DNA from 4 places in the Stenotrophomonas sp. YJH_SMC_19 genome. Region 1 is predicted to be linked to each of the others. Evidence: predicted binding sites of a transcription regulator. Region 1 holds the regulator's gene; each other region holds the start of a gene.
The links. Region 1 encodes FliA, which starts transcription of late flagellar genes. Its sites were predicted from a motif close to TAAAGTTTNNCNNNCNNNGGCCGATAA; they were not measured.
Positions count from the first base shown of each region.

Region 2: AC5P5R_RS04620 (methyl-accepting chemotaxis protein) is a predicted target of FliA. The motif match lies at 1,525-1,551, and genes of this name have one in related genera.
Region 3: AC5P5R_RS09230 (methyl-accepting chemotaxis protein) is a predicted target of FliA. The motif match lies at 2,580-2,606, and genes of this name have one in related genera.
Region 4: AC5P5R_RS16745 (methyl-accepting chemotaxis protein) is a predicted target of FliA. The motif match lies at 2,377-2,403, and genes of this name have one in related genera.

Region 1 covers NZ_JCAFRI010000024.1:57,103-61,913, forward strand. The annotation lists gene flhF (flagellar biosynthesis GTPase FlhF) at 1-444, shown strand, start outside; gene AC5P5R_RS19205 (MinD/ParA family ATP-binding protein) at 431-1,318, shown strand; gene AC5P5R_RS19210 (RNA polymerase sigma factor FliA) at 1,315-2,058, shown strand; gene cheY (chemotaxis response regulator CheY) at 2,116-2,508, shown strand; gene AC5P5R_RS19220 (protein phosphatase CheZ) at 2,508-3,113, shown strand; gene AC5P5R_RS19225 (chemotaxis protein CheA) at 3,116-4,811, shown strand, end outside.
Region 2 covers NZ_JCAFRI010000002.1:435,074-439,884, reverse strand. The annotation lists gene AC5P5R_RS04625 (hypothetical protein) at 1-207, opposite strand, end outside; gene AC5P5R_RS04620 (methyl-accepting chemotaxis protein) at 306-1,496, opposite strand; gene hflD (high frequency lysogenization protein HflD) at 1,660-2,274, opposite strand; gene mnmA (tRNA 2-thiouridine(34) synthase MnmA) at 2,271-3,413, opposite strand; gene AC5P5R_RS04605 (NUDIX hydrolase) at 3,410-3,871, opposite strand; gene AC5P5R_RS04600 (hypothetical protein) at 3,873-4,343, opposite strand; gene clpS (ATP-dependent Clp protease adapter ClpS) at 4,456-4,782, shown strand.
Region 3 covers NZ_JCAFRI010000006.1:137,582-142,392, reverse strand. The annotation lists gene AC5P5R_RS09230 (methyl-accepting chemotaxis protein) at 1-2,461, opposite strand, end outside; gene AC5P5R_RS09225 (NAD-dependent epimerase/dehydratase family protein) at 2,671-3,564, opposite strand; gene AC5P5R_RS09220 (KGG domain-containing protein) at 4,064-4,369, shown strand; gene AC5P5R_RS09215 (MFS transporter) at 4,380-4,811, opposite strand, start outside.
Region 4 covers NZ_JCAFRI010000018.1:24,546-29,356, reverse strand. The annotation lists gene AC5P5R_RS16760 (hypothetical protein) at 1-620, shown strand, start outside; gene AC5P5R_RS16755 (M23 family metallopeptidase) at 556-1,233, opposite strand; gene AC5P5R_RS16750 (L,D-transpeptidase family protein) at 1,238-2,200, opposite strand; gene AC5P5R_RS16745 (methyl-accepting chemotaxis protein) at 2,433-4,559, shown strand; gene AC5P5R_RS16740 (hypothetical protein) at 4,649-4,811, opposite strand, start outside.

The DNA of each region.
Region 1 (4,811 bases):
GCCAACAGCGGCACCGACCTGGACCAGCTGCTGGAACGCCTGAAGGACTACAAGCTGGTGCTGATCGACACCGCCGGCCTGGGCCCGCGCGACCGCGCGCTGGCCGCGCAGCTGCAGTGGCTGCGCGCCGCCCGCCAGGTACGCACCCTGCTGGTGCTGCCGGCCAACACCAGCTTCGGCGACATGGACGAGGTGGTCCGCCGCTTCGGCGCCGCCAACCTGCAGGGCCTGGTGTTGAGCAAGCTGGACGAGACCGGCCGCTTCGGCAACGCCCTGTCAGTGGCCGTGGACCACGCCCTGCCGATCACCTGGGTGACCGATGGCCAGGACGTTCCGGAGGACCTGCACCGGGCCAGTGCGGCCAATCTCGTACTTCGCCTTGAAGATTTGCGCCGCGCGGCCGATATGCCCTGCAACCCGGAGTTGAACCATGCCGTCGCGTGAGTACGCCAAGCTGACCAAGACCTTCCCGCTGTCGGCCACCCGCAGCGAGCCGCTCGGCCCTGTGCGCACCATTGCCGTCACTGGCGGCAAGGGCGGCGTGGGCAAGACGAATGTGTCCGCCAACCTGGCGGTGGCACTGGCCGGGATGGGCAAGCGCACGCTGCTGCTGGACGCCGATCTGGGCCTGGCCAACATCGACGTGATCCTGGGGCTGAACCCGACCTTCACGCTGGCCGACCTGGTCGCCGGCCGCTGCTCGCTGGACGACGTCATCGTCGAAGGCCCGAACGGCGTGCTGGTGGTGCCGGCCGCGTCCGGCCGCCGGCACATGGCCGAGCTGGCCCCGGCAGAGCACGTCGGCCTGGTCAACGTGTTCTCCGAGCTGGAACGCGAACTGGACATCATGGTGGTGGACACCGCCGCAGGCATCACCGACGGCGTGCTGACCTTCTGCCAGGCCGCGCAGGACACCGTGGTGGTGGTCTGTGACGAGCCGGCCTCGATCACCGACGCCTACGCGCTGATCAAGGTGCTGTCGCGCGAACGCGGCGTGGACCGCATCCAGGTAGTGGCCAACATGGTGCGCGACCCCAACGAGGGCCGCGTGCTGTACGAAAAGCTGACCCGCGTCTGCGAGAAGTTCCTCGCCGATGTCTCGCTGAACTACCTGGGCTGCGTGCCGCAGGACGACTGGCTGCGCCTGTCGGTGCAGCGCCAGCAGCCGGTGGTGAAGGCCTACCCGTCCAGCCCGGCCGCGCTGGCGATCACCGAGATCGCGCGTCGCACCGCACGCTGGCAGGCGCCGACCGAACCGCGTGGCGGCGTCGAGTTCTTCCTCGAGCGCATCCTCAAGCAGCGCGGGGTGGCCGCATGAAAGGCGCAGCCCAGTACAGGGAAGTCCAGCGCTCGGCGGCCAACGAGGTCATCGCCCAGCATTCGGACCTGGTGCGGCGCATCGCCCACCACCTGGCCGCGCGGTTGCCGGCCAGCGTTGAAGTGGACGACCTGATCCAGGCCGGCATGATGGGCCTGATAGAAGCGTCGCGCAGCTACGACGCCGACCAGGGCGCCTCGTTCGAGACCTATGCCTCGATCCGCATCCGCGGTTCGATGATCGACGAGATCCGCCGTGGCGACTGGGTGCCGCGCTCCGTGCACCGCCGTGCACGCGATGCCGCCGCCACCATCCGCCGCCTGGAACAGAGCAGCGGCCGCGCCGCCAGCGCCACCGAAGTGGCCGCCGCGATGGAGATGCCGCTGCCCGAATACCTGCGGTTGATGGAAGACGCCGCACGTGGCCAGGTGCTGAGCCTGGAGTCGCGCATCGAGGACCAGGGCGAGCTGGACACCGTCGCCCAGGGCGGCCCGACCCCGCAGCAGGTACTGGAGCGTGGTGAGTTCGGCCGCGAGCTGGGCAAGGCCATCGGCCACCTGCCCGAGCGCGAACAGCTGGTGCTCTCGCTCTACTACGAGCAGGAACTGAACCTGAAGGAGATCGGCGCGGTGCTCGGCGTGAGCGAGTCGCGGGTCTGCCAGATCCACGGCCAGGCGGTGCTGCGCCTGCGTGGCCGGCTCAAGATTTTCGAGGCGGCGGACGCCGGCCTGGAAGAATGAACATGCCCGAGGCGGCTGCCCCCGGCCGCCCGGAATGAACAACAAAGGAACTCTGCTTTGAACAAGAACATGCGCATCCTGATCGTCGATGACTTCTCGACCATGCGTCGGATCGTCAAGAACCTGCTGGGCGATCTGGGCTTCACCAATACCGCCGAAGCCGAGGACGGGCATGCCGCGCTGTCGCTGCTGCAGAGCCAGCCGTTCGATTTCGTGGTCACCGACTGGAACATGCCGGTGATGACCGGCATCGAGCTGCTGAAGGCGATCCGTGCCGATGCCAAGCTTAAGACCCTGCCAGTGCTGATGGTCACCGCCGAAGCCAAGCGCGAACAGATCATCGAAGCCGCCCAGAACGGCGTGAACGGCTACATCATCAAGCCGTTCACTGCGCAGACGCTGGAAGAGAAGCTCGGCAAGATCTTCGAACGCCTGGCGGCCAGCGCCTGATGGATACCACGGTCGACAAGAGCGCCCTCGCCCTGCGCCTGCAGGAAGCCCTGGACGCACTCGAGTCCGGTGACGAGGCCGCCTGGCGGCAGCGCATCGACGGACTGGTCGCGCTGCGTACGCAGCCGATGATGAGCGGCCTCTCGCGGCTGGCCCGCGAGCTGGGGCAGGCACTGGGTGAGCTGCCGACCGTGCCCAGCGAGGCCGGTGAGCTGGACGACGCCTGCGCACGCCTGGACCACGTGGTGGCAATGACCGAACAGGCCACGCACCGCACCCTGGACCTGGCCGAGGAATGCCGCAGCCTGACCGAACAGCTGCGTGCTGAAGGCCTGCAGCCGGGCCAGGACGCGCAGCTCGAGCGCATCCGCCACAACCTGACCGAGATCGCCCTGACCCAGAGCTACCAGGACCTGACCGGGCAGATCATCCGTCGCGTGGTCGGCATCGTCCGCCGCGTGCACGAGGGCTTCGGCGCACTCGGCCTGCCGCCGGAACAGCATCGCACCGACCCGGAACTGGCCGGGCCGGCACTGAAGGGACTGGACCGCCACGCGGTCTCGCAGAACGACGCCGACGACCTGTTGTCGGATCTGGGGCTGTAAGCATGAGCGCGGTATCCGACGACATCACTGCCGACTTCATCATCGAGGCACAGGAAATCCTGGATCGCCTGGGCGAACAGCTGGTGTCGCTGGAGCAGGCACCGCAGGACACCGAGCAGCTCAACGCGGTGTTCCGTGGATACCACACGCTCAAGGGCGGTGCCGGCTTCCTTGGCGTCACCGCGATGGTCGAACTGTGCCACGCCGCTGAAGAGGCCCTGGGCATCGCGCGTGCCGGGCAGGCGGTGCTGCAGGCCCACCACTTCGACGCCGCCCAGCAATCGCTGGACTACCTGCAGTCGATGCTGGACGCCGTGTCCTCCGGCACCGAGCCAGGCTATGCGCCGCCGGACCTGATCGCGCAGTTCGACATGAACGGTGGCACTGCCGCGCCGGTCGCTGCGGCCGCCCCTGCGGCAGCTGGCAGCGACCTGATCACCGACGACGAATTCGAGGCCCTGCTCGACCAGCTGCATGGCGGCAACGCACCGACCGCGGTCGCGCCGGCCCGGAAGGCCGACGACGGCCTGATCAGCGAAGACGAGTTCGAAGCGCTGCTGGACCAGCTGCACGGTGGCGCTGCGCCAGGCGCGAAGCCTGCTGCCACCGTCGTGGCGGCACCTGCCGCTGCACCGCGCCCGGCGCCCGTACCGGCGCCCGCCGCCAAGCCGGCGGCCAAGCCGATGGCCGAGGCCGAGCACACCGTGCGCGTGGACACCAAGCGCCTGGATGCGATCGTCAACCTGATCGGCGAACTGGTGCTTTCCCGAAACCGCCTGAAGACCCTGCGTGCACGCCTGCGCGACGAGGAGCTGGACCGCGCCGTATCGACGCTGGACATCGCCACTGCCCGCCTGCAGTCGGCAGTGATGCGTACCCGCATGCAGCCGGTGGGCAAGGTGTTCTCGCGCTTCCCCAAGGTCGCCCGCGACGTCGCCCGCTCGCTGAAGAAGGAAGTGGACCTGGAGCTGGTCGGCGCCGAAACCGAACTCGACCGCAACCTGGTCGAAGCACTGGCCGATCCGCTGGTGCACCTGGTCCGCAACGCCATCGACCATGGCGTGGAAATGCCCGATCTGCGCGAAGCACAAGGCAAGCCCCGGATGGGCCATGTACGCCTGTCGGCGCAGCAGGAAGGCGACTACGTCAGCATCGAGGTGCAGGACGATGGCGCCGGCATCGACCCGGAGAAGCTGCGCGCGAAGGCGCGTGAGAAAGGCCTGATCGATCCGGAAGCCGCCGCCCGCCTGAGCAGCGAGGAGTGCCTGCACCTGGTGTTCCTGCCGGGCTTCTCGACCAAGCAGCAGGTCACCGACATCTCCGGCCGTGGCGTCGGCATGGACGTGGTGCAGTCGCGCATCCGCGAACTGAGCGGCCAGATCCAGATCCAGTCGGAACTGGGTCGTGGCAGCCGCTTCCTGATCCGCGTGCCGCTCACCCTCGCGATCCTGCCGACTCTGCTGGTGCAGGCCGGCGAGGACGTCTACGCGCTACCGCTGGCACGCGTGATGGAAGTGCTTCACGCGCCGCGCACCTCGCTGGGCTGGTTCGATGGCCGCGCCGTGCTTGATCGCCGCTCGCACACCCTGCCGCTGGTCGACCTGCGCCAGTGGCTGGATGTGACGCCGGCCGCGTCAACCCTGCTGACCATCGTGGTGCTGCAGGCCGGCGAAGCGCGCTTCGGCCTGGTCGTGGACC
Region 2 (4,811 bases), on a different contig from region 1:
CGCTTCCCCATCCAACCCCAGGTCCCACGCCAGTCCCAGCAGCGCCTCGTCCGCCCGCGGCGGGGCAGGGCGCGCGTCCGCCAGCTGCTGCAGTTCGCGGATCTCTTCGCGGGCGACCTCTTCCAGCTGCTGCAGCTGCTCACGCACGCTCGCGTTGCGCGGGCGCTCGGTATCGGTGAGGGAGGGCAGGGCGCGGATCAGGGTCATGGTGCGGGTACAGGATGCATCCAACGGCGGGTCACAGGCAAAGGCCCCGGACGAACCGGGGCCTTGCGGGCTGCCGGCGAGGGCAGCGGACATCAGGATCAGAACAGCTCGACGGTGCCGGCGCCCATGCTCTGCTGGGCAACCGGCTTGTGCGGCGGGCGTTCCCACTCGCTGCGCAGTTCGCGCAGGCGGCTGCCGGTGCGCTGCAGGGCGGTGGCGATCTCTTCGTCGAATACGCCGCCATTGCGGTGCAGCAGTTCCTGCAGGGCCACCGCTTCGCGGTTGATCGCGGTCAGGCGGTCCAGGTGGGTGTGCACGCCGCCCAGCGCCTGGGTGGCGATGTCTTCGAACTGCAGGGCGCGCACGGCTTCGGCTACGCTGCCATCGATCGAACGGGCGCACTCGGACACTTCGCGCATGCCGTCACCCAGCGAGGCGTTGATCTGCGCGACGTTGTCGAGCATCGCCGCCGCTTCCTGGCGCGCTTCGCGGGAGCGGTCCATGTCGCGCGAGGCCATGTGCGAAACCGTCTCGCGCACCTTGGCGATGGCGTCCTTGGAGCTATGCGCCAGCTTGCGGATCTGCTCGTTGAAGGTGGTCGAGCGCTCGGACAGGTTGCGCACTTCGTCGGCGACCACCGCGAAGCCACGACCGGCTTCACCGGCACGTGCCGCTTCAATGGCAGCGTTCAGGGCCAGCAGGTTGGTCTGGTCGGCGATCGACTTGACGTCTTCCAGCAGCGCGAAGATGCCATCCAGGTGCTGCGCCATCTGGTCGATGTGCTGCACGGTGGTGCTGCTCTGGCCGCTCACCTGTTCCAGCGCTTCGACCAGCTGTTCCATACGGTGGCTGGCGTGCTGGGCGAAACGGGCAACGTCGAGGCCGGCATTGCCTTCGTCACCGGCGCGGTCGACGATGCGCGACAGGGCCTGGCTCTGCTGGCGCGACTTGCGGTTCATCGCATCGAAGCTGCCACCGAGGCTGGAGACGGCCTGGCGGATCAGGTCACGGGCGCGTTCCACTTCGCCGCGCGAACCCTCGATCTCGTTGCCGACGAAATTGCGCAGTTCGGTCAGCAGCTGGTCCTGCTCACGCAGGACACGGGCGTGTTCCGGGGAACGGTGTGCCTGGGCGCGGGTGGTCCACCACGCAAAGCCGAGCCAGCTCAGCGTCATCGTGGTCAGGATCGCCCAGCGCAGGGCGGCCGGCCATTCGAAACCGATGGCGAAGGGGAGCAGCAGGGTCAGAGCCAGGGGGGCGGCCAGACGGATGAAAATGCGTGAGTACATGGACGTTCTCGGGAGGTGCACGGAGGATGTATCGGCCGTACCCCCTTTCTCTTTAACGTCGATGTGCCTCGAAGTGCATTCTGAATGCGCCGGTTTTCCGGCGCCTTGGCGGCTTCGGGGGCCGAGCCCTTTCCGTGCCGGAAAGGGATCCGACCCCACACCCTCAGGCCAGCTGCCGGTCCACGGCCTCGATCATCGCCTTGCGGCTGAACAGGAAGTCCCAGTAGCTGCCGCCCAGCTGCCGCCACAGCACCGCAGCGCGCACCGCGGCCAGCAGCAGGGCGCGGATCTCGGCCACCACGCCAGCCTGGCCCAGGTAGTGCGGGTTGCCCTGCACCATGACCCGCGGCTTGAGGTGGCTGATGGTGTCGGCGTAAAGGCCTCCCAGGTTGGCCAGCACGTCCGGGTGGCCGCTGTCGCCCAGTTCGGTGGCCTGGCGCTGGGCGCGCTCGATGCCCGAGGCGACCTTGTTCACGGTGGCGCCATCCTGAACGAAGCGACGCTCCAGCTGCAGCACCGACAGGGCCAGCTTGGGCAGGATCGGGTCCTGGCCCTGGCTGCGGAAGTAGTTGTGCAGCAGGCGCAGGCCGGACTTCAGTGCATGGCGGTCACCGAACACCTCCTGCGGCGAGGACGCATCGACACGGAACACGCTGTCCACGGCGGTGCGCACGGCGGCGGCGTCGGAATGGCCGGTATCGGCGATACGGCGTACCTGCTGCAGGGCCTGGGCAATGCCGGCCAGGGCCAGGACGCGGTCGTCGACAGTGAAACTCATGCAGCGATTACCTCAAAAGGGGAAGGGGTGGTGCGCAGGCGCTGTTCCAGCGGCGCATCGGTGGCGGCGATCACCGCGCCACCCAGGCACACGTCACCGTCATACAGCACCAGTGATTGACCGGGGGTAACGGCGCGCTGTGGGCGCGCGAAGGTGACCAGCACGCTGCCATCGTCCAGCACCTGGACCGTACACGGCTCATCGGGCTGGCGGTAGCGGGTCTGGGCGGTGCATTCGAAGCGCCGTGCCGGCGGCGAACCGGCGATCCAGTGCGCGGTTTCCGAACGCAGGCGCTCGGACAGCATCCACTTGCTGTCGCGGTCCTGGTCCACGTACAGCACGTTGCTGGCCACATCCTTGCCGACCACGTACCACGGCGCGGCCGGGCGTCCACGCACGCCGCCGATGTTCAGGCCCTCGCGTTGGCCCAGGGTGAAATAGAACACGCCCGGATGTTCGGCGATCACGCTGCCGTCGGCCGGGTCGAGGATCTGGCCGGGCCTGGCCGGCAGGTAGCGGCCAAGGAACTCGCGGAAGTCACGCTCGCCGATGAAGCAGATGCCGGTGGAGTCTTTCTTGGCGTGGGTCGGCAGGCTGACGTCACGCGCGATCCGGCGCAGGTCGGTCTTTTCCAGGTCGCCGATCGGGAACAGGGTGGCCGCCAGCTGCTCCTGGCCCAGCTGGTGCAGGAAGTAGCTCTGGTCCTTGGAACGGTCGGCGCCGCGCAGCAGCAGCCACTGGTGGCCGCGCTGGGTCACCCGTGCATAGTGCCCGGTGGCGATGCGTTCGGCGCCCAGCTCGCGGGCGGCATCCAGGAAGTGCTTGAACTTCACTTCGCGGTTGCACAGCACGTCCGGATTCGGAGTGCGACCGGCGGCGTACTCGGCCAGGAAGTGCTCGAACACGCCCTGCCAGTACTCGCTTGAGAAATCGCGGAAGTGGAACGGGATGCCGAGCAGGCCGCAGACGGCCACCGCATCGCGGCGGTCGTCCTCGGCGCGGCAGTCACCGCTGCCGTCGTCGGCCCAGTTCTGCATGAACAGGCCGGCCACGGCTTCGCCCTGCTGTACCAGGCGCCAGGCGGCGACCGAAGAGTCGACACCTCCGGAGACGCCCACCATCACGCGCGGAGTGCTCATGCGACCTCCCGGACCAGCGAAAGCGGATGGCGCTGGCCACCCAGGTAATCAGCCACCACCTGCCAGACCAGCGGGCTGCGCTGGCGCTCGCCAGCGGCCTGCAGTTCGGCCGGGGTCAGCCACAGCGCGCGGTCGATGCCGGTGTCCAGTGGCTGCGCCGGGTCGTGCGAGACCGGGCGCGCCGCGTAGCAGAAGCGCAGGAAGGCGGTGCCGTCGCCGGCAGTCCACTGGTAGCAGCCGATGAAATGGATCAGCTGTACCGTCCAGCCGGTTTCCTCGCGGGTCTCGCGCAGGGCTGCCTCGGCCAGGCTTTCGCCCGGCTCGAGGTGGCCGGCCGGCTGGTTCAGCACCTGCCTGCCATCGATGGTCTCTTCAACCAGCAACACGCGGCCGCCGTCGACCACCACCGTGGCAACGGTGGCGTGCGGTGCCCAGCGCGGGTCCGGCGTGGCGTTCAACTCAGAACTCGTCCTTCTTGGTCAGTTCCAGCTCCATGGCGTCGGCGGTGCGGATGGCCGCATCGATGGCGTCGCTGAGCTGGTCGGCAGTGGCATCGGCGTCGATCTTGACCACGAACATGGCGGTGGTGTCCTGCTTTACCCAGCCGCCCATCTTGGCATCCTGCGAATCTTCCAGCAGGCGGTTGGCCACGGCCACCGGGAACTGCTTGGTCTTCGCGTTGTAGGCCGGCGACCAGATCTCGCGGATGTTGTGGGTACCGAAATCTTCCACCGACGAACGCACGTAGACCATCTGGGTGCGGTCACCCTCGACGTCGAAGACCATGCGGTAGTCGCCGTCCTCATCGACTTCGTAGGTGTAGCCCAGCTTGTCCAGGTGGCGGGCCACGGCCTTGTCGGCGTCTGCGGCGGCAGCGGAGCCGGTGGCAGCCAGAGCGATCAGGAGTGCGGGGAGAAGGGTCCTTTTCATGAAGATCCTGTGAAACAGTGTTGAGAGAGGGTGCAATTGTGACGGTGGGCGTGCGTGCCGTCCAATCTGCGGCAGGCCGACGCAGGCGCGCCCGAGCCTCTATAATGGCCCGATGCCCCATGAGTCTTCCCCCGATTCCCAGCACGAGCACGGCGTCGCCGTAGAGGCCGCGCGCCCGGAAGTGGCGCCGCCGCCGTTCTACCAGGTGATGCTGCTCAATGACGACTACACCCCGATGGATTTCGTGGTGGATGTGCTGCAGCAGTTCTTCAGCATGGACCTGGACAAGGCCACGCAGGTGATGCTGCACGTCCATACCCGCGGCCGCGGCGTGTGCGGGGTGTTCACCCGCGAAGTGGCCGAGACCAAGGTCGCCCAGGTCAACGAGTACTCGCGGATGAACCAGCACCCGCTGCTGTGCACGATGGAAAAGGCCTGACCGGCCGCTGATTCTCGTCCGGGCGCATC
Region 3 (4,811 bases), on a different contig from region 1:
GCTCGGCCTGCTCCTCCATAGCCCGCGCCGCGGCGCTGGCTTCCTCCACCAGCGCGGCATTCTGCTGGGTGGTCTCATCCATCTGCACCACGGTCTGGTTGACCTGCTCGATGCCGGCGGACTGTTCGCGCGACGCAGCCGAGATCTCGGCCATGATCTCGTTGACGCGCCCCACCTGGCCGACGATGGCCTGCATGGTACGGCCCGCACCGTGCACCAGCTGCGCACCGGCACCGACCTGCGCCACGGATGCGTCGATCAGTTCCTTGATCTCCTTCGCTGCGCCCGCCGAGCGTTGCGCCAGCGCGCGCACTTCGCTGGCGACCACCGCGAAGCCGCGGCCCTGCTCACCGGCCCGCGCCGCTTCCACCGCCGCATTCAACGCCAGGATGTTGGTCTGGAAGGCGATGCCGTCGATCACCGAAATGATCTCGGCGATGCGCTGCGAGGAGGCCTCGATCTGCTCCATGGTCTGCACCACCTGGTTGACCACTTCCCCGCCCTCGCTGGCAACGTCAGCGGCGGATGCTGCCAGGGTATTGGCCTGCAGCGCGTGGTCGGCGTTCTGGCGCACGGTGGAGGTCAGCTCCTCCATCGAGGCGGCGGTTTCTTCCAGGTTGGCGGCCTGCTGCTCGGTACGACGCGAGAGATCGCTGTTGCCCGCAGCGATCTCACCCGCCGCCAGGCGGATGCTGGCGGCCGACTGCTGGATCTGGCCGACGATCTGGGTCAACTGCTGCACGGTGCTGTTGGCATCGTCGCGCATCACCGCGAACACGCCATGGAAATCGCCGCGCATGCGTGCGCTGAGGTCGCCGGCGGCAATCGCGCGAAGCAGCGTCGAAAGCTCAGCCAGGTTGTGATCGCTGACCTGCATCATGATGTTGAGGGTCTCCACCATGCGGCGGAAATCGTGGTCGAAGCGCTGGGCATCACCGCGTACAGCGAAGTCGCCGGCCGCCGCAGCGGCGGCCAGCTGCTGGATCTGCTCGTTGATCGCGGCCAGGTTGCTCTTGGTGGTGGCCATCGCTGCGGTGAACACCGCCTTCTCGCCCGGCAGCGCTTCCATGTCCACGCTGAGGTCACCCACCGCGTAACGCTGCATCACCTCGACCAGGCGCTGGGTGACCGCATTGCTGGAAGCCACCAGCTGGTTGCTGTCGGCCACCATGCGGCCGTACTCGCCGGGGAAGGCAGTGGCGTCCATGCGGTAGCTCAGCTCGCCAGCATCGTGGCGGCGCGCCATTTCCGCCTGCGCCGCCATCACCGCCTGCAGCTGCCCGCGCATGCCCTGCATCGCGTCCAGCAGGCGGCCCACTTCATCGTTGCTGCGCGCAGGCAAGGTGCTGTCGAGCTTGCCGGCGGCTACGTCACCCGCCACCCGCGCCGCTTCGGCCAACGGGCGGATCGCCAGGCGGCGCAGCAGCACATAGACACCGGCACTCAGCGTCAGCGCGGCCACCACGCCCACCAGCAGCGTCAACCACAGCAGCTGGCGCGCCTCGGCCACGATCACCGCGTGCGGCATCACCACGCCCAGCGCGAAGCGCTGCGGGGCATTGCCCACGCGTAGCGGCACGTAGACGCGCACGTTGCCGGCTGCATCGGGCGTGAAGGCTTCGAACCGGCGGTCGGCGGCGATGTCGGCCAGCATGCTGCGGGTCAATGCGTCGGTGCGCGGCTTGCCGATCTCGGCGGCATTCGCCGAGGCCAGCACCACGCCGTTGGGCGAAAGCAGCTCGACGCGGCCTGCGCCCATCGGCGTCAGCGTCGCCAGGTGCTTCTGCAGCGCCGCCAGCGAGAAGTCGACGGTGAACACGCCGAGGAAGGTACCGTTTTCGACGATCGGCGAGCTCAACGTGCTCATCAGCACCTGCTGGCCGGCGATGTCGTAGGCATAGGGCTCGCTGACCTTGGGCAGCTTGTCGCGGCTGGGTACCACATACCAGTCGGCCGAGCCGTCGGCGGCTTCGGTGTAGTCGGTCATGGTCGACTGCTGCGGCTTGCCGTCATGCCAGGCCCAGTAGCTCATGTAGCGGCCGCTGGCATCGTGCATCGCGGTATTGGCGAACTCGGCATCCTTGCCATCGAAGGCATCGGCCTCCCACATGGTGCTCTTGCCAAGCCACTCCGGGTGGGTGCGCAGCTGCTCGCCCAGCACGGCAGCCAGGCTGGCGCGATCGGGCACGTCGCCCCGCGCACGCTGGGCGAGCACGGCTTCGACCATGGCATCGTTGCTGGCAAACGCCGTGCCCAGATCGGCGGCGACCTGGCGCGCTTCAGCGTTGGCCTCGCTGGTCATGGTCTGGCGCGAGGCATCGATCAGGCTGGCACTGGCCTGGCGATAGATCAGGAACGCCGTCAGGCCGAAGCACAGCAGCGCGATGACGGCGGTGCCCAGCATCAGCTTGTGGGCGATGCTGCCCGGGCGGCGGGCAGCGGCGGAACGGGAAGAAGGCATGGAGGGGTCCGCAAGGCAGTTCAGGACGACCGGCACCGGGAGGGCACCGCGCAGGCGCGCGATCCGTCGCGCAGGCCACCGGCCGCCGGGACCCGCCCGGCGCAGGAAGCGCACCGGGTTAGCGGCCGCCTGCCAACGAGGTTGAGGCGACCGGCCTACACATTCCTGAATCCACTCAGGGACGGGGGAGGGATCCGTCCCCGCGTCCCCTATTCGGCCACCCGATCCTTGATCCACTCCGCGCGTGGCAACACCTCGATGCTGCCTGCGGCGTACTGCTGCAGCACGGCGTCCGGCCCGAAACGCGGCTGCCACCCCAGCTCCCTGCGGATGCGGGCGCTGTCGTAGACGCGGTCGACGCTCAGCGGCAACGGCCAGCCGCGGCGCTCGAACTCGGCCAGCAGCTGCGGTACGCGCCGGGCCAGTACATTGCGCGGCTGGGTGGCCAGTTCCAGGCAATCCTCGCGCCGGAACGGGGTTGCGGCGCAGGCGATGTAGCGGGCGAAGGCCGGCCCCTCATCCAGCAGCAGCGCGGCATGGGCACTGGCCACGTCACGGGCGTCGATCCCACGATGCAACCGGAACATCGCCATCCGTTCCGGCGGTTCCGGGAAGCAGCGCCCCATCCGCAGCACGCGCACCCTGAAGTCCGGTGCGGCGGCAGCTTCAGCCAGGGCCTCGGCCTGCAGCTTGCTGCGATGGTAGATCGTTCGCGGCAGCGGCTCGGTATCCTCATCGATCCAGCGGCATCCCCCTGCCACCACCGCGTGGCCGTACAGCGCGGTGGTACTGGTCAACACGAACCGCCGTGCGCCTGCCTCGCGCGCCGCCTGCAGCAGGTGCGCAGTCGCGTCCACGTTGATCTGCTGGAACACCGCGTCCGGTACCAGGCCGACGTGTGGCGCATGCAGGGCCGCGGTATGGATGACCGCGTCGACGCCCTGCACCGCGCGCACGACGGCTTGATGATCGGTGACATCGGCAATGATGCGCGTGGTGGCAAACGGACTGCGGTCCAGCCCCACCACTTCATGGGCAGCCGCCAGCGCGCCGAAGATCGCGCGCCCGATCCGCCCGGAACTGCCGGTCAACAGAATCTTCATTGAGTCCATTCACTCGAAGCGCCCGGGAACTACCGGGATGCTTCGATTCTAGGCATGCAACGGAACATCTGCGATAGGACGACCGCGCAACTGTGCGTTCATCCTGACGACTTCGGCGGAGCCAGCAGTTGACGTGCGATGGAGAGTGGATCGTTGCCGCCTGCCGCGTGGGGCGCGACACCGGTCCGTTAGCAGTTGCCACCGGTGCGCAGTTTGATCGGTTGCCGGTCCGGAACGTTTATCTGATAGCCATCGGGCAGCAGCACAGGATCATCGAACATATGTGCGGCACCGCCACTGCGGCCGCCGGCGTTGCCGCACATCCGAGGGCCGCAGTGAATACGCGACGAATTCGGCCGCCGGGCCGGCTGCGTGATCATCCCGGTGCGCAGGGCGCGTGAAAACCGGGGCGAAGATGGCGACCTGGACTTAGCGTGCGATGGCCAAGAATGGACGCCGTCGTCCACGAAGGCGGCGTCCACACTGCAGGAGATTTCACATGACTGAGCAGAACCCGCGCAGCTCCAACCGGGGCTTCGCCTCGATGGACCAGGACAAACAGCGCGCGATCGCCGCCAAGGGCGGGCGCGCGGCACATGCCTCCGGCAATGCGCACGAATTCAGTCCGGCCGAAGCACGTGTCGCAGGCCGCAAGGGCGGCGAAGCGATCAGCCGCGACCGCCAGCACATGGCCACGATCGGACGCGAAGGTGGACACGCACGCCACGCCAACGCGCGCCAGCAGCAGCAACAGGCTCAGGTGATCGAACGCACGGCAGAGGACCCGCAACGCCAGCAGGGCTGAATGCTGCGCGTCAAGCCGATGCACGCTGCCGATGCAGCCCAAGCGCCGCAAGCAGGGCCAGCGCACCCGCCACCGCCATCGCCCAACCGAACCCGCTGGCCATCGCACTGCGGTACCAGGTCAGCACCTGCGGCGTGGCGTGCATCGAGCCCGGGTGCAGGATCAGTTCACGCGCCTGCGCAACAAGCCGCTGCTGCCCTGCGGCCTGTGCGCAGGCGGTGAACTGCTGTACGGCACGCTGGCCCATCAGGCTGCCCATCAGCGCGATGCCCAGGCTCATGCCTGCCTGGCGCAGCGCGTTCATCGTGGCTGACGCGATACCTGCACGTTCGGCCGGTGCGTTGGCCATGATCGCCATGCCGGTCGCCGGCACCGCCAGCCCCATTCCAATGCCAAGCAGCATCAGCACGGCAGTGGCACAAGCGCGCGAAGTAGCCGGTTC
Region 4 (4,811 bases), on a different contig from region 1:
GGAGCCTGTGGGGCATCGCCTGCCTGGTACTGGTGCTGGGCGCGGCCGCCAATACCCTGGCTTCGCGCACGCAGACGGTGCCGTTGGTGCTGAGCCCTGGCGCAACCGCCCAGATCACCGTCTACCGCCTCATCGATGATCAACTGCGGCTGCGCCTGCGCTATGCCGCGGACGGTACGGAGGCTGACCCCGAGGTGCTGCTGCGCCTCGAAACTCCGACCGATCATGGAGACTTCCGCGCAGGGGAGCGTTCGGGAGTGGCCGGGCAGGGTATCAATCGTGGGCTGGCTTCGGTTGAGTCCAGCGGCCTCATGGCGTCCTACTTCGGCTATGGCCGTGGCGGCGCATTGCCACGCGGCCGCTCATGGGTGCGGGTAACCGTGCTGGAGGTGGACCCGGCGCTGGCCGATCGCGCGGCCACCGTCGAGCTGCAGCCGCCACTGGACCTGTTGAAGCTGACTGACCTGGATTATGTCTGGTTGTGGCCGTTCTTCTTCTGGAAAGTGGCGGCACTGCTCCTGCTGATTCCAGGAGCTGCCTTGGCGGTGTTCACGTTCACTTTGCGGCGCTGGCAGCACCGGGCTTCGAAGCAGGCGGATTCAGCAGTGGATACGGATTGATCGATTCCCCCTTCCACCACTGCTTCTCCGGTCCCAGCACGTGCACCTCGAAATGCAGGTGCGGGGCCTCAGCGCTGGCGTTGCCGGTACTGCCCACGTAACCGATCACCTCCCCGCGCCTGATCACCTGCTTCTCCGCCAGGCCATCGGCGTAGCGCTGCAGATGCGCGTAGTAGTAGCACCAGCGGCCACTGGGCTCGAACTGGTAGATCGTCAGGCCACCGCGCTCGCTGTTGAACAGTTTTTCCACCGTGCCATCGGCCACTGCCAGCACCGGCGTACCGGCGGTGGCCATGATGTCGATGGCATCGTGCACGCGGCCTTCGCTGCGCGCATCGGTGAACGTGTCGCGCAGCTGGGAGGCCAGGACGCCCTGTACCGGCAGCAGCAGACCGGACGGCGCATCCGCAGTCCGCGCGGCTGACGGCGCGCTGGGGGCGGGGGCAGGGGCCGTGCCGAGCGGCGCTACCGATCCCTTGGCCGGCGCCACAGCTGCTGCCGGTTGTGCTTCCGGCAGCGAGGCGGCTACCGGCTCGCCTGCATCGCGGCGCAGCCACCAGCCGGCCCCCAGTCCCAGCAGAACACCCAGCACGATCAGCTGCGAAAGACGCATCGGCTCACTCCTGCATCACCACGGGGACGGAGGTATCCACCGCATCGGCCACGCGCAGCGCATCCCAGTTGGTCATGCGCACGCAACCATGTGATTCGGTCTTGCCGACATGGCCGGGCTCGGGCGTGCCATGCAGGCCGTAGTGTGGCTTGGACAGGTCGATCCAGACCCGGCCGACTGGATTGTTCGGGCCCGGCGGCAGTGTCGCCTTCTTTTCGCCCTTGCGCGCATCCCAGAACAGCTTGGGGTTGTAGTGGAACGGCGGGTCGCGATACACGCCCAGGATCTTCCATTCGCCGATCGGCAGCGGATCATGCTGGCTGCCGGAGGAAACCGGCACCTGAGCGATCACCTTGCCCTGCGCATCCAGCAACTGCAGGCTGGAATCGGACTTGTCGACGACCACCTTGGCCGCCTTCGGTAGCGGCGATGGTGCGATATTGGGCACCTGGATGCGGTTGCCCGCCTTGCTCAGATCCACGCCCGGATTGAGCAGCTTCAACAGCTCAGGGGATGCGTGGAAGCGTTCGCCCAGCGACTCTTCGACGTTGTTGAAGCCCAGCGATTTCAGTTTGGCCTGTGCGGCGGGGCCCTTCGGCACCGCCTGGAACGGCCCGGCGACATCCTCGCTGGTCAGCGTGTAGCTGGCCAGGGGGGTGACCGTATCAGCCTGCAGGGCCTGCCAGGTCGCGTCGTCCAGTTCACCGGTGACGGCCATGCCGTGCGCCGCTTGGAAACCCGACACCGCGCGCCGTTGGTTGCTGCCTACTTCACCGTCGATCTGGCCGGGCGAGAAATTCGCGCGATCCAGCAGCACCTGGGCATGCAGGGCGGAACGTGCTGCGGTGTCCGGTCCGGCCTTCTCGGCAATGGGGGCGGGCAGTCCAGGCGGCGGTGCCTGCGCGAACGCCGGCGATGCCAGCAGCGAGAGAGCGAGCAGGGTGGATCGGTACACGGGTAATGGCATTGGGAACTCCAGCAGATGACGCCACCACCTTGCCTGCAGGCCGCGCCGAGCCGCCGTGAAAGAGATCTGACGTCTGCATGAGCAGTCGGGTCGTTGCGCCACCGTCCCCGCGCGGGTGCCGCCGGCCAAGGGCTCACCAAGGTGAATGGTGCCCCACGCCGTTGGCGGTCGGCGATCAAGATTGCCTGGCGGGCCGCCGATAACGCCACATCCCCCCGTTTTGGATGTACCGATGAACTACTTGAGGAATGTCAGGGTTGCCTGGCGTCTTGGGCTGGGCTTTGGCCTGTTGCTGCTGTTGGTTGCGGCCGTGGTGGCCACCGGCGCCACCGCCAGTGTCGTGCAGAAGCGCGCGATGCAGCAGGTGGTCGATGTCAGCGTGGCCAAGGTGCGCCTGCTCTCGCAGATGCTCGATGCCAACAACCAGATGATGGTCGTTCGCCGCGAGATGCTGATCCGCCAGGGCGATGACCGTGGCCATGATGAGCAGCGCATCGCCGATCTGGTCAAGCGCTATGAGGCCAGTTGGACGGCCTACCAGGCGCTGCCCAGCGACGCCGAGGGCAAGGCCATTGCCGAAACCATCGCCGCCAAGCGTGCCATCGCGCGTCCGCTCAACAAGCAGACCAGCGAACTGATGGAGCAGGGCGACTACCCGGGCGCCGTGGCGCTGACCCTGGGCCCGGTGCAGGAAGCCGCCAACGGCTGGAACAAGGCGCTGTCCGATGGCGTGGACTTCGAGGAGAAGGAAAGCCGTGAGGCGGCCGCCGAGGCAATCCGCCTGGGCGAGCGCAGCCTGCTGCAGTTGCTGGTGCTGGGCGGCGTTGCACTGCTGGTCGGCATCGCCGCCTCGGTGATGATCGGGCGCAGCCTGACCGGCCCGCTGGCCCGCGCGGTGAACCTGGCCGAGCGCCTGTCCAAGGGCCAGCTGGATCAGGAGTTCCGCCTCGGCGGCCGTGACGAACTGACCCAGTTGGGCGAGGCGATGGCCAGCGTGCGCCAGAGCGTGCAGGCAGCGATCGGCGCGCAGCTGCAGATGGCCGAACAGCACGAGGCCGGTGCGATCCGTTACCGCATGGACGCCAGCGCCTTCCCCGGTGATTTCGGCCGCATGGTGCAGGCCACCAACAGCCTGGTCGAATCGCACGTGCAGGTGGAACTGTTGATGGCCGAAGTGATGCAGCGTTACGCCATCGGTGACCTCAGCCGCGACCTGCCGGACTACCCGGGCGAGAAGGGCACGCTGACCCGCACCCTGGCCGCAGTGAAGCAGAGCCTGATGGCGATCAACGCGCAGATCGATGAACTGGCCCGGGCCGCGCGCGCCGGTGATTTCAGCATGCGTGGCGATGCCGCTGCGTTCCAGTTCCAGTTCAAGGCGATGGTCGAGCACCTCAACGGCATGATGGCCAGTTCGCAGGCCAGCATCGCCGACGTTTCCGACGTGCTACGCGCGATCTCGCACGGCGACCTGACTGCACGCATGGACGGCGAGTACGACGGTGTATTCGCCCGCATGCGTGACGACGCCAACACCACCACCGCGCAGCTGACCGGCATCGTGCGTGGCATCCAGGTGGCCGCCGACAGCATCAACAACGCGGCGCAGGAACTGGCCGCCGGCAACAACGACCTGTCGCGCCGCACCGAGCAGCAGGCCGCCAACCTGGAAGAAGCCGCCGCATCGATGGAGGAACTGACCTCGACTGTGCGCCAGAATGCCGAGCTCGCTCGTCAGGCCGACAGTGAAGCGCACGCCGCCGGTGCCGCCGTACGCGAAACCGAGCAGGCGATGGCGCAGATGGCGTCGGTGATGGGTGAGATCGATCAGTCCTCGGCACGCATCTCGGAAATCTCCACCGTGATCGACGGCATCGCGTTCCAGACCAACATCCTGGCGCTGAACGCTGCGGTTGAAGCCGCGCGTGCAGGTGAGCAGGGCCGTGGTTTTGCCGTGGTCGCCAGCGAGGTACGCACGCTCGCACAGCGTGCCGGTGTCGCCGCCAAGGAGATCAAGGAGCTGATCGAAGACGCCGCTGCCAAGGTGAAGAGTGGCCTGGCGGTGACCGTTGAATCGGAAGCCGCGATCGCCCGCGTGGCCCAGGCCAGTTCGCGCACCACGCAGCTGATGAGCGACATCGCAGCGGCCAGCAAGGAACAGGCCGCCGGTATCGAGCAGGTCAACCAGGTGGTGGTGCAGATGGACCAGGTGACCCAGCAGAACGCTGCGCTGGTGGAAGAAGCCACTGCCGCCAGCCGCGCGCTGGAGGAACAGGCGCATGCGCTGACCACGTCGGTGGCGGTGTTCAAGGTGGAGCAGGGCGCGCGCATGCCCATCGTGCCTGCGCAGGCGGCGTAAGCAACCTGCGATTGGATGTTGGATGACGCCCTGCATGCGATGCCCCGCATGCAGGGCACCGCATGTACGCAACCGGTCGGTGCCGCTGGCTAGCGGCCGCCCGCGGCGCGTTCGATCAGCCAGCCGGCTGCGTACAGCAACAGCAGTGTTGGCGGAACCAGTACTGCATACGCGGTCGACCAGGGTTTGCCGTACAGCAGGCTGCCTGCGCCGATGGCATCGAGTGCAGCAGACTGCAGGGTGATGGAGAGC